3 regions of the Actinoplanes sp. NPDC049265 genome follow, and region 1 is predicted to be linked to each of the others. Evidence: predicted binding sites of a transcription regulator. Region 1 holds the regulator's gene; each other region holds the start of a gene.
What was found. Region 1 encodes HrcA, which represses chaperone genes, less so after heat shock. Its sites were predicted from a motif close to GGTTNGCACNCTCNNNNNGAGNGTGCNAACC; they were not measured.

Region 1 (3,273 bases):
GACCACCCAGGTGATCATCGGCAGGAAGAACAGGACGCCCACCGTGCAGGCGGCCAGGATCGACGCGATGAGCGTGGCGATGCCCCAGGTGATCTGGAAGTTCAGGGCCTCGACCGAGTGCGCGCGTACGGTCGGCGACTCGTTGCCCTTGGCCAGCATCGCCACCAGCGGCGCGATGAAGCCGACGATGATGCCGCCGAAGTGCGCGATCAGCGCCCAGGTCTTCTCGTCGTTGTTGGCATAGCCGACCGGGGCGGGACCGGCGCCGGGCGCGCCGTAGCCGGGGGCGCCGTAACCGGGCTGGCCGTAGGTGCCGCCGGGCTGCTGGTAGCCGCCGGGCTGGGCGTACGGGTCCGGCGGCGGGGCGCCGTAGCCACCGGCACCGGAGGACGGCGGCGGACCGTAGCCACCGGCGCCCGACGACGGGGGAGGACCGTAGCCACCGGCGCCCGACGACGGTGGCGGGGCGTAGCCACCGGCACCGGAGGTGGGCGGCGGAGAACCGTACGTGGGTGGCTGCGGAGAGCCGTACGTGGGTGGCTGCGGAGAGCCGTACGTGGGCGGTTGCGGGGAGCCGTACGCGGGCGGCGGCGGGGCCGATCCGGACGTCGGATCGTTACCCGAATATGGGTTCAACGGCGCCGTCGGGTCGGACGGGTTCCCGTCGCCTGGCGGCCGAGGTGGTTCAGTCATGGCTGACACGGTAGGACCGCAGCTCAACGGAGTCGAGACCAACCGCCGGGGACTCGATCATCGCGCCGCGGCGGACGGCGACGTAGACTGGCACTCGCCGATCAGGAGTGCCAGTTCGTCGTTGCCGGCCGATGCAGAGCGGGGGAGGGGTCAGATGAGTCTCGATGACCGCAAACTCGAAGTGCTCCGCGCGATCGTCGAGGACTACGTCGCCACCCAGGAGCCGGTCGGGTCCAAGGCCTTGGTCGAGCGGCACCAGCTGGGCGTTTCCTCGGCCACGGTGCGCAACGACATGGCGGTGCTGGAGGAAGAGGGCTACATCCGGCAGCCGCACACCAGTGCCGGCCGGGTGCCCACCGACGCCGGTTACCGCCTCTTCGTCGATCGGCTCTCCCGGGTCAAGGCGCTGAGCCCGGCCGAGCGCCGGGCCATCGAGCGGTTCCTGGCCAACCCGGTCGACCTCGACGATGTCGTGCACCGGACAGTGCGGTTGCTGGCTCAGCTCACCCGGCAGGTGGCGGTGGTGCAATATCCGAGTCTGGCGCGCTCCTCCGTACGCCATCTGGAACTTGTTCCCATCTCCACCACCCGCATCATGCTGGTGATGATCGCCGACACCGGCCGGGTCGAGCAGCGGCTGGTCGAAATGCCCGGCCCGGTCGCCGCCGACGACGTCACCGAGCTGCGGCGCAACGTCAACGAAAAACTGGCCGGTCAGCGGCTCGCCGACACCCCGCCGCTGGTGCAGGCGCTGGTCGACGACTGCGCCCCGGACCGCCGCGGCACCATGGCCTGCCTGGCCACCGTGCTGCTCGAGACACTGGTCGAGCGCTCCGAGGAACGTCTGATGCTGGCCGGTACGGCCAACCTGACGCGCGGCGGCGTGCTTGACTTCCAGGGTTCCCTCCGGCCCGTGCTGGAGGCGCTCGAGGAGGAGGTCATCCTGCTCAAGCTGATCGGGGAGGTCGAGCCGAGCACCACCCGGGTGCGCATCGGCGACGAGAACGAGATCGACAACCTGCGGTCGACCTCGGTGGTGAGCGCCGGGTACGGCCCGGGCGGCACCATCATCGGCGGGCTCGGTGTGCTCGGGCCCACCCGCATGGACTACCCCGGCAACATCGCCACCGTACGTGCGGTGGCAAGGTACCTTGGCGACCTGCTGGCCCAGAACTGATGGATCTGCGCGAACATTGAGGACTTCAAAGCCCGTGGCGAAGGACTACTACGGAATTCTCGGCATCGGCCGGGATGCCACCGATGACGAGATCAAGCGCGCCTACCGCAAGCTGGCTCGCCAGTACCACCCGGATGTGAATCCCGATCCGGAGGCGCACGAGAAGTTCAAGGACATCAACGCCGCGTACGAGGTCCTCTCCGACGACCAGAAGCGGCAGATGGTGGACCTCGGCGGCGACCCCTTGGCGCCCGGCGGCGGTGGCGCCGGTCCGGGTGGCCCCGGGGCCGGGCCGTTCGTCGGCTTCCAGGACATCATGGACGCGTTCTTCGGCACCGCCGCCGGTGGCGCGTCCCGGGGTCCCCGGCCACGGACCCGCCCCGGCGCCGACGCGATCCTCCGGCTCGAGCTCGAGCTGCAGGAGACCGCGTTCGGTGTCGAGGCGCCGATCACCGTCGACACCGCTGTCCTGTGCTCCCAGTGTTCCGGCGCCGGCACCGCGCCCGGCACCCACCTGGCCACGTGTGAGACGTGCGCCGGCCGGGGCGAGGTGCAGAGCGTGCAGCGCACCTTCCTCGGGCAGGTCGTGTCGTCCCGCCCCTGCCAGGTGTGCCAGGGCCACGGCACGGTCATCCCGTCGCCCTGCCCGACCTGCGCCGGCGACGGCCGCATCCGCACCCGCCGCAGCCTGACCGTCAAGATCCCGGCCGGGGTCGAGGACGGCATGCGGATCCGCCTGGCCCAGCAGGGCGAGGTCGGCCCCGGCGGCGGCACGGCCGGCGACCTGTACGTGGAGATCCACGAGCGCCCGCACGACGTCTACAGCCGCAAGGGCGACGACCTGCACTGCCGGGTCACGCTGCCGATGACGGCGGCCGCCCTGGGCACCCGGCTGACCATCAAGACCCTCGACAGCGAGGAGTCGATCGAGGTCAAGCAGGGCACCCAGCCGGCCAGCACGCTGCGGATCCGCGGCAAGGGCGTGCCCCACCTGCGCGGCCAGGGCCGTGGCGACCTCTTCGTGCACCTGGACGTGAAGACGCCGACCAAGCTGACCGCCGACCAGGAACGCATGCTGCGCGACTTCGCCAAGACCCGGGGTGAGGATGTGGCCGAGCTGAGCAAGCAGGGCGGCTTCTTCTCCCGGATGCGGGACGCCTTCAACGGCCACTGATGTCGGCTCCGCTGTTCCTCGTCGACGAGCTGCCGGCCGGGGAGACCTGCACGCTGGCCGGGGCCGAGGGGCATCACGCGGCCGACGTCCAGCGGGTCCGGCCGGGTTCGCCGGTGGTCCTGGCCGACGGGCGCGGTGGCACCGTCTCGGCCACCGTCGCCTCGGTGGCCAAGGGGAGCGTGGTCCTCATCCTCGGCGCCCGCTCGACGGTGCCCGCACCGGACCCGTC
Region 2 (3,273 bases), on a different contig from region 1:
TCCCTGCCGCTGCTGGACAACCTCGAACAGCTCAACACCCACCTCAACGTGCACCCGGCGATGCGGCGGCACGGCGTCGGGCGGGCGCTGCTCGACTTCGTGATCGAGCGCAGCCGCGCCGAGGGCCGCAAACACATCACCGGCGAGTCGGTGCAGAAGCACCCCGACGGTGACGCCTTCGCCTCGGCCGCCGGCGCCAAGGCGGCCCTGCAGGACACCCGCAGCCGGCTCGACCTGACCACGGCCGACCACAAGCGATATGCCGAGATGCTCGCCGAGGCCCGGGCCAGCGCCGCCGGCTACCGGGTGGTGCGGTGGCAGGGCATGCCGGCCGACGAGTACCTCGACGACATCGCCTATCTGGACAGCCGGCTCTTCGAGGACGCGCCCATGGGCGACCTGACCATCGAACCGGAAAAGGTCGACGCCGACCGGATCCGCACGAGCGAGCAGAACCGGCTCGACCGGGGCCTCGACCGCTTCCACACCGGCGCTGTGCACGAGGCCACCGGGCGGATGGTGGCCTGGACGACGCTCTCCGGGCCGCCGGCGCTGGCCACCCACCTCTGGCAGCACATCACGATCGTCGACCCGGACCACCGCGGCCACCGGCTCGGCCTGATCGTCAAGCTGGAAAACCTGCGGTTCGCGCTCGATCACCGGCCGGCGTTGACCGCGATCGACACGTTCAACGCCTCGTCGAACGAGTACATGCTGTCGATCAACCGGGCGCTGGGCTTCCGGGCCGCCGACACCTGGATGCAGTGGCAGCTGACGATCTAGCGCGCCTTGAACCTCGTCGCCCAGGGGCGCAGCGGGGCGTCCGTGCGGTAGCCGCCGGCGTGCAGGCCGGCGTGCTTCTCGAGGGCGTTGCGGCAGCCGTAGGAGCCGGTCATCGCGTACGAGTAGCCGCAGAACGCGTAGTACAGCGGCCAAAAGAGTGGTCCGAGCAGCGCGTACTGGCTGACGTGCCGGCTCTCGTGGCTGAACAGGGCGGTCCGCTCGTCGGCGAGCAGCCACTCCGCGCTGCGCCGGGTGATGATCACCGAGCCGACGGTGAAGCAGGTGTTCTTCGGGATCTTCCGGGCGTACCCCTCGGCGATGAACACGCCGTCGCGGCCGCGCCTGATCGTCGCGCCGGTCGCCCGGGCCAGGATCAGCCCGGCCAGTGTGGTGCCGTTGATGGCGGTCAGCAGCGTGCGGGCGCGCATCTCACGCCGTCCGGCGCATCTGTAACTCGGTCAGGCCCGGGACGACCGGGTGCGGCACGCGGACGCCGGTGTCGGTGAAACCCAGCTTCTGGTACGCGCGTACCGCCCGGTCGTTGCCGACCACCACCTCCAGCATCAACTGGTCGCGCCCGGCCGCCCTCGACCAGGCGGCGACCGCCTCGACCAGGTCGGCCAGGATCCCGGTGCCGCGGCGCTCGGGGGTGATGTAGACGGCGAAGACGACCGTGGTCAGCAGGTCCTCGGGCAGCACGGTGCCGCCGGCGTGCCCGACCAGCGGCCCCTTGCCGGCCCCGGGCTCGGCCACGAACTGCGCGAGGGTGTGTCCGTGGCTGGCCTGGGTGATCCGGCGCCGGTAGTCGTCGTGTGAACGGGCCGCCGCCGCGGCCAGCGTCTCCAGGAAGGCCAGCGGGCTGTCGGCGAGCATCTCCAGCCGCAACGCGCGCATCCGGCCGGCGTCCTCGGGCCGGACCCGGTGCACCGTGGCCGTCGATCGGGGGGCTGTGCTGAGCGACACCATGGTGTCTGCCTACCCGGCCGGGGGAAGGGGCGGCAAGCGGGTTGCGCTTATCCGACCTCGCTGCCACCTGTTTCGCCCTGGGCGTAACTAGTCGAGCGACTAGGCTCACTCTCCTTGCACTCGGCCCATGGGAGTGCTAAACATGGGCTTGGCACTCGCACCACGTGAGTGCCAAGCAGGTCGGGACGGTGGGGTTCCGGCCGGGCGCCGCCATCGGTGCCCCGGCACGGGGCCGGTCGTCGCGGGCTATCCGGCTCGGCCTGAGGACGTCGCATCGCCAGGTGGCGACGTCCGCAGAGGTTCCTGTGAATGTCCGGGAGGACACAGCCGTATGGCCAAGATCATCGCATTCGACGAGGAAGCTCGTCGGGGCCTCGAGCGGGGCATGAACCAGCTCGCCGACGCCGTGAAGGTGACGCTGGGCCCCAAGGGCCGCAACGTCGTGCTCGAGAAGAAGTGGGGCGCTCCCACCATCACCAACGATGGTGTGTCGATCGCCAAGGAGATCGAGCTCGAGGACTCGTACGAGAAGATCGGCGCTGAGCTGGTCAAGGAGGTCGCCAAGAAGACCGACGACGTGGCCGGTGACGGCACGACGACGGCGACCGTCCTCGCCCAGGCGCTGGTTCGCGAGGGCCTGCGCAACGTCGCCGCCGGCGCCAACCCGATGGCCCTGAAGCGGGGCATCGAGGCGGCCGTGGCGAGCGTCTCCGAGGCGCTGACGCAGCTGAGCAAGGATGTGGAGACCAAGGAGCAGATCGCTTCGACCGCCTCCATCTCCGCCGGTGACTCCACGGTCGGCGAGATCATCGCCGAGGCCATGGACAAGGTCGGCAAGGAAGGCGTCATCACCGTCGAGGAGAGCAACACCTTCGGGCTCGAGCTCGAGCTCACCGAGGGTATGCGCTTCGACAAGGGCTACATCTCGGCGTACTTCATGACCGACGCCGAGCGCATGGAGGCCGTCTTCGACGACCCCTACATCCTGATCGCGAACAGCAAGATCTCCGCGGTCAAGGACCTCCTCCCGATCCTGGAGAAGGTCATGCAGGGCGGCAAGCCGCTGATCATCATCGCCGAGGACGTCGAGGGCGAGGCCCTGGCCACCCTGGTCGTGAACAAGGTCCGCGGCACCTTCAAGTCGGTCGCCGTCAAGGCGCCGGGCTTCGGTGACCGTCGCAAGGCCATGCTCGACGACATCGCCATCCTCACCGGCGGCACCGTCGTCAGCGAGGAGGTCGGCCTCAAGCTCGACGCCGCCGACCTGTCCCTGCTGGGCCAGGCCCGCAAGGTGGTCATCACCAAGGACGAGACGACCATCGTCGACGGCAACGGCAACGCCGAGCAGATCCAGGGCCGGGTCAACCAGATCCGGGCCGAGATCGAGAAGTCGGACTCCGACTACGACCGTGAGAAGCTGCAGGAGCGCCTGGCCAAGCTGGCCGGCGGTGTTGCGGTGATCAAGGTCGGCGCGGCCACCGAGGTCGAGCTCAAGGAGCGCAAGCACCGCATCGAGGACGCCGT
Region 3 (3,273 bases), on a different contig from region 1:
TCCAGCAGCGGGAGCATCTCCTCGACCGAGGAGATCTTCTGCGTGGTGATCAGGATGTGCGCGTCCTCGAGGACGGCCTCCTGCGACTCGGCGTCGGTCACGAAGTTCGGCGAGATGAAGCCCTTGTCGAACTGCAGACCCTCGGTGACCTCGAGCTCGGTGCTGAGCGCCGAACCCTCCTCCACCGTGATGACGCCGTCGCGGCCGACCCGGTCCATCGACTCGGCGATCAGCTCGCCGATGGTGGCGTCCTGGGCCGAGATGGTGGCCACGTTGGCGATCGCCTTGTGGTCGTCGACGTCGACCGCCTTGTCGAGCAGCGCCTTCGAGACCGCCTCGGCAGCGGCGTCCATACCCCGCTTGAGGCCGATCGGGTTGGCGCCGGCCGTCACGTTGCGCAGGCCCTCACGGACCAGCGCCTGCGCGAGAACGGTGGCCGTGGTGGTCCCGTCGCCGGCGACGTCGTTGGTCTTGGTCGCCACCTCCTTGACCAGCTGGGCCCCGAGGTTCTCGTACGGGTCGGTGAGCTCGATCTCCTTGGCGATGGTGACGCCGTCGTTGGTGATCGTGGGCGCGCCGAACTTCTTGTCGAGGACGACGTTGCGGCCGCGCGGGCCGAGGGTGACCTTGACCGTGTCGGCGAGCGTGTTGACGCCGTGCTCCAGCAGGTGCCGGGCGTCGTCTGAGAAGCTGAGAATCTTCGCCATTTATTGGTCCCTTCACGCACAGCCGCCCCGGTCCCCAACACGTGGGGACCGAGGCGGTCAGCACATCAGTAGGTCACTTCTCGATGACCGCGAGGACGTCGCGGGCGGAGAGCACCAGGTACTCTTCGCCGGCGTACTTGACCTCGGTGCCGCCGTACTTCGAGTAGAGGACCGTCTCGCCGACCTTGACGTCGACCGGGATCCGGTTGCCGTTGTCGTCGATGCGACCGGGGCCGACGGCGAGGACAGTGCCCTCCTGCGGCTTCTCCTTGGCGGTGTCGGGGATCACGATGCCCGACGCCGTGGTGGTCTCCGCCTCGTTGGCCTGGACCACGATGCGGTCCTCAAGCGGCTTGATCGCAACCTTGGTCGCGGTAGTCACGGGCATACCCTCCTGGGTACAGGTTCTGCCGACCTCGTCAGCGAGGCCGGACTGATGCCTCATGCCACCGGGCGGGGCCGTCGTCGCGGGTGCCGGTCCGCCTGGCGCAAACGTGCCCCATCACTAGGCGCACGCTGGCACCCTCATGGTGAGAGTGCTAAGTCGGAGGTTATGCCGGAACTAGCACTCCGTCAACCAGAGTGCCAACGCGTTCGCCCAGGGGAGAATGTCTCGCCGTGGACGTCGAACTGCTGGCTGAGCTGCGGAACCAGGACGAGCTGCTGGCCGCCGCCGGGAACCTGGCGGGCGGCGACCCGCTGACCGCCGCCACCGCCCTCCGCAGCCGGGGCGCACCGCCCGACCTCGCCGCCGCCGCCCTCACCCAGGCCACCCTGCGCCGCTCGGCCCGGGCCAAGTTCGGCGCCGCGGCCGACCGCATGTTCTTCACCCGTGCGGGGCTGGAACAGGCGACCCGCTCGGTCGTGGCCGAGCGCCGCGCCGCCCGGCTGGCCGCCGCCGGCGTGCGAACCCTGGCCGATCTGGGGTGCGGGCTGGGTTCGGACGCGCTGGCGTGCGCGCGGGCCGGCATCCAGGTGTACGCGGTGGACGCCGACCCGCTGACCGCGGCCGTGGCCCGGGCCAACGCGGCGGCCCTCGGCCTGGCCGACCGCGTCGAGGTGACCTGCGCCGACGCCACCACGGTGGAGGTGGAACGCTACGACGCCGTCTTCGCTGACCCGGCCCGCCGCAAGGCCGGCCGCGGACGCGTCTTCGACCCGGCGTCGTTCTCCCCGCCCTGGGATTTCGTGGCCGGCCTGGCGGCACGCGTACCCCGAACCGTGCTCAAACTGTCCCCCGGCATCGACCACGGCCTCCTCCCACCCCGGGCCGAAGGGGAGTGGGTGAGCGTCGGCGGCGACCTGGTCGAGGCCGCCTTCTGGTGCGGCCCCCTGGCCACCGCCCCGCGCCGCGCCGCCCTGCTGCCCGCGGGTCATGAGCTGACCGGCGACGGCACCACGAACGGACCGGTCGGACCGGTCGGCCGCTTCCTCTACGACCCCGACCCCGCTGTGGTTCGCGCCCACCTGGTGGCGGAGTTCGCCGCGACCGTGGGCGGCCACCTGGCCGACCCCGACATCGCCTACGTCTACTCCGACGACCCCGTCGAGACCCCCTTCGCCCGCCGGCTGGAAGTGCTGGAGGTCCTGCCGTTCTCCCTCAAGCGGCTCCGCTCCGCCCTCCGCGCCCGTGACGTCGGCCGCCTCGAGATCCGCAAGCGAGGCTCGGCCCTGGAACCCGACAAGCTCCGCCGCGATCTGAAGCTTTCCGGCCGCTCGGCCGCCGGCGTGGTCCTGACCCGCGTGGCCAACGCTCCCACCGCCTTGATCACCACCCACTCCTGACCCCCTTACTAGGCGGTCCGCGGGATCCGGGGCGGTTGTCCACAGGCGAGGCGGATGTGGATACCGGTCGGAAGCCCGCGTTAGCCTTCCCATCCGTGGCTAAGAAAGCGGCCGGCACCCCCGCAACGGTGCAGCTCAACGCGCAAAAGGTCGCGCACTCCCTGCACGCCTACGAGGTCGACGCCGACACCCCCGATTACGGCGCCCGTGTCGCCGAGGCGATCGGCATCCCGCCGGCTCAGGTGTTCAAGACGTTGATCGCCGAGGTGGACGGCTCGCTGACCACGGCGGTCGTACCCGTGACCGGGGATCTTGATCTGAAGGCCCTGGCCCACGCGGCCGGCGGCAAACGGGCGGTGCTGGCCGACCGGGCCGACGCCGAGCGAAGCAGTGGCTATGTGCGTGGCGGGATCAGTCCGCTGGGTCAGCGTCGCCGGCTGCCGACGATCGTCGATGATTCGGTGCGGGAGCTGGACCTGATGTACGTCTCGGCCGGCCGCCGGGGGCTGCAGGTCTCGTTGGCGCCGGACGATCTGGTCCGTCTGACCGGCGCAAGACTTGCGCACATTCGGACATAGGCCCCATCCGGCACGGCCGTTACGACACCGTTATGAACAGGGGCTGATCTTTATCCCCGGATCCGGCAGGTTGGGACCCCCGCGTGACTTAGCGTCACGTTGTGGGGTGAAGTCAAGCCACCGGCCCGGAACCGGTTACAGGCGAGAATCTCGGTCGCTTCGGGCATGTTGCCGGATTGTTATCCCCTGTGACCAGAACGCCT

Region 2: a site for HrcA is predicted at 1,896-1,926, ahead of groL (chaperonin GroEL). Genes of this name have one in related genera too.
Region 3: a site for HrcA is predicted at 1,222-1,252, ahead of groES (co-chaperone GroES). Genes of this name have one in related genera too.

Annotation. Positions count from the first base shown of each region.
Region 1 covers NZ_JBICSP010000020.1:82,556-85,828, reverse strand. The annotation lists gene ACGFIO_RS35445 (DUF4870 domain-containing protein) at 1-693, opposite strand, end outside; gene hrcA (heat-inducible transcriptional repressor HrcA) at 848-1,870, shown strand; gene dnaJ (molecular chaperone DnaJ) at 1,905-3,044, shown strand; gene ACGFIO_RS35430 (16S rRNA (uracil(1498)-N(3))-methyltransferase) at 3,044-3,273, shown strand, end outside.
Region 2 covers NZ_JBICSP010000006.1:44,878-48,150, reverse strand. The annotation lists gene ACGFIO_RS16860 (GNAT family N-acetyltransferase) at 1-783, shown strand, start outside; gene ACGFIO_RS16855 (hypothetical protein) at 780-1,211, opposite strand; gene ACGFIO_RS16850 (GNAT family N-acetyltransferase) at 1,213-1,749, opposite strand; gene groL (chaperonin GroEL) at 2,081-3,273, shown strand, end outside.
Region 3 covers NZ_JBICSP010000011.1:59,911-63,183, reverse strand. The annotation lists gene groL (chaperonin GroEL) at 1-707, opposite strand, end outside; gene groES (co-chaperone GroES) at 781-1,095, opposite strand; gene ACGFIO_RS25040 (methyltransferase domain-containing protein) at 1,326-2,492, shown strand; gene ybaK (Cys-tRNA(Pro) deacylase) at 2,588-3,070, shown strand.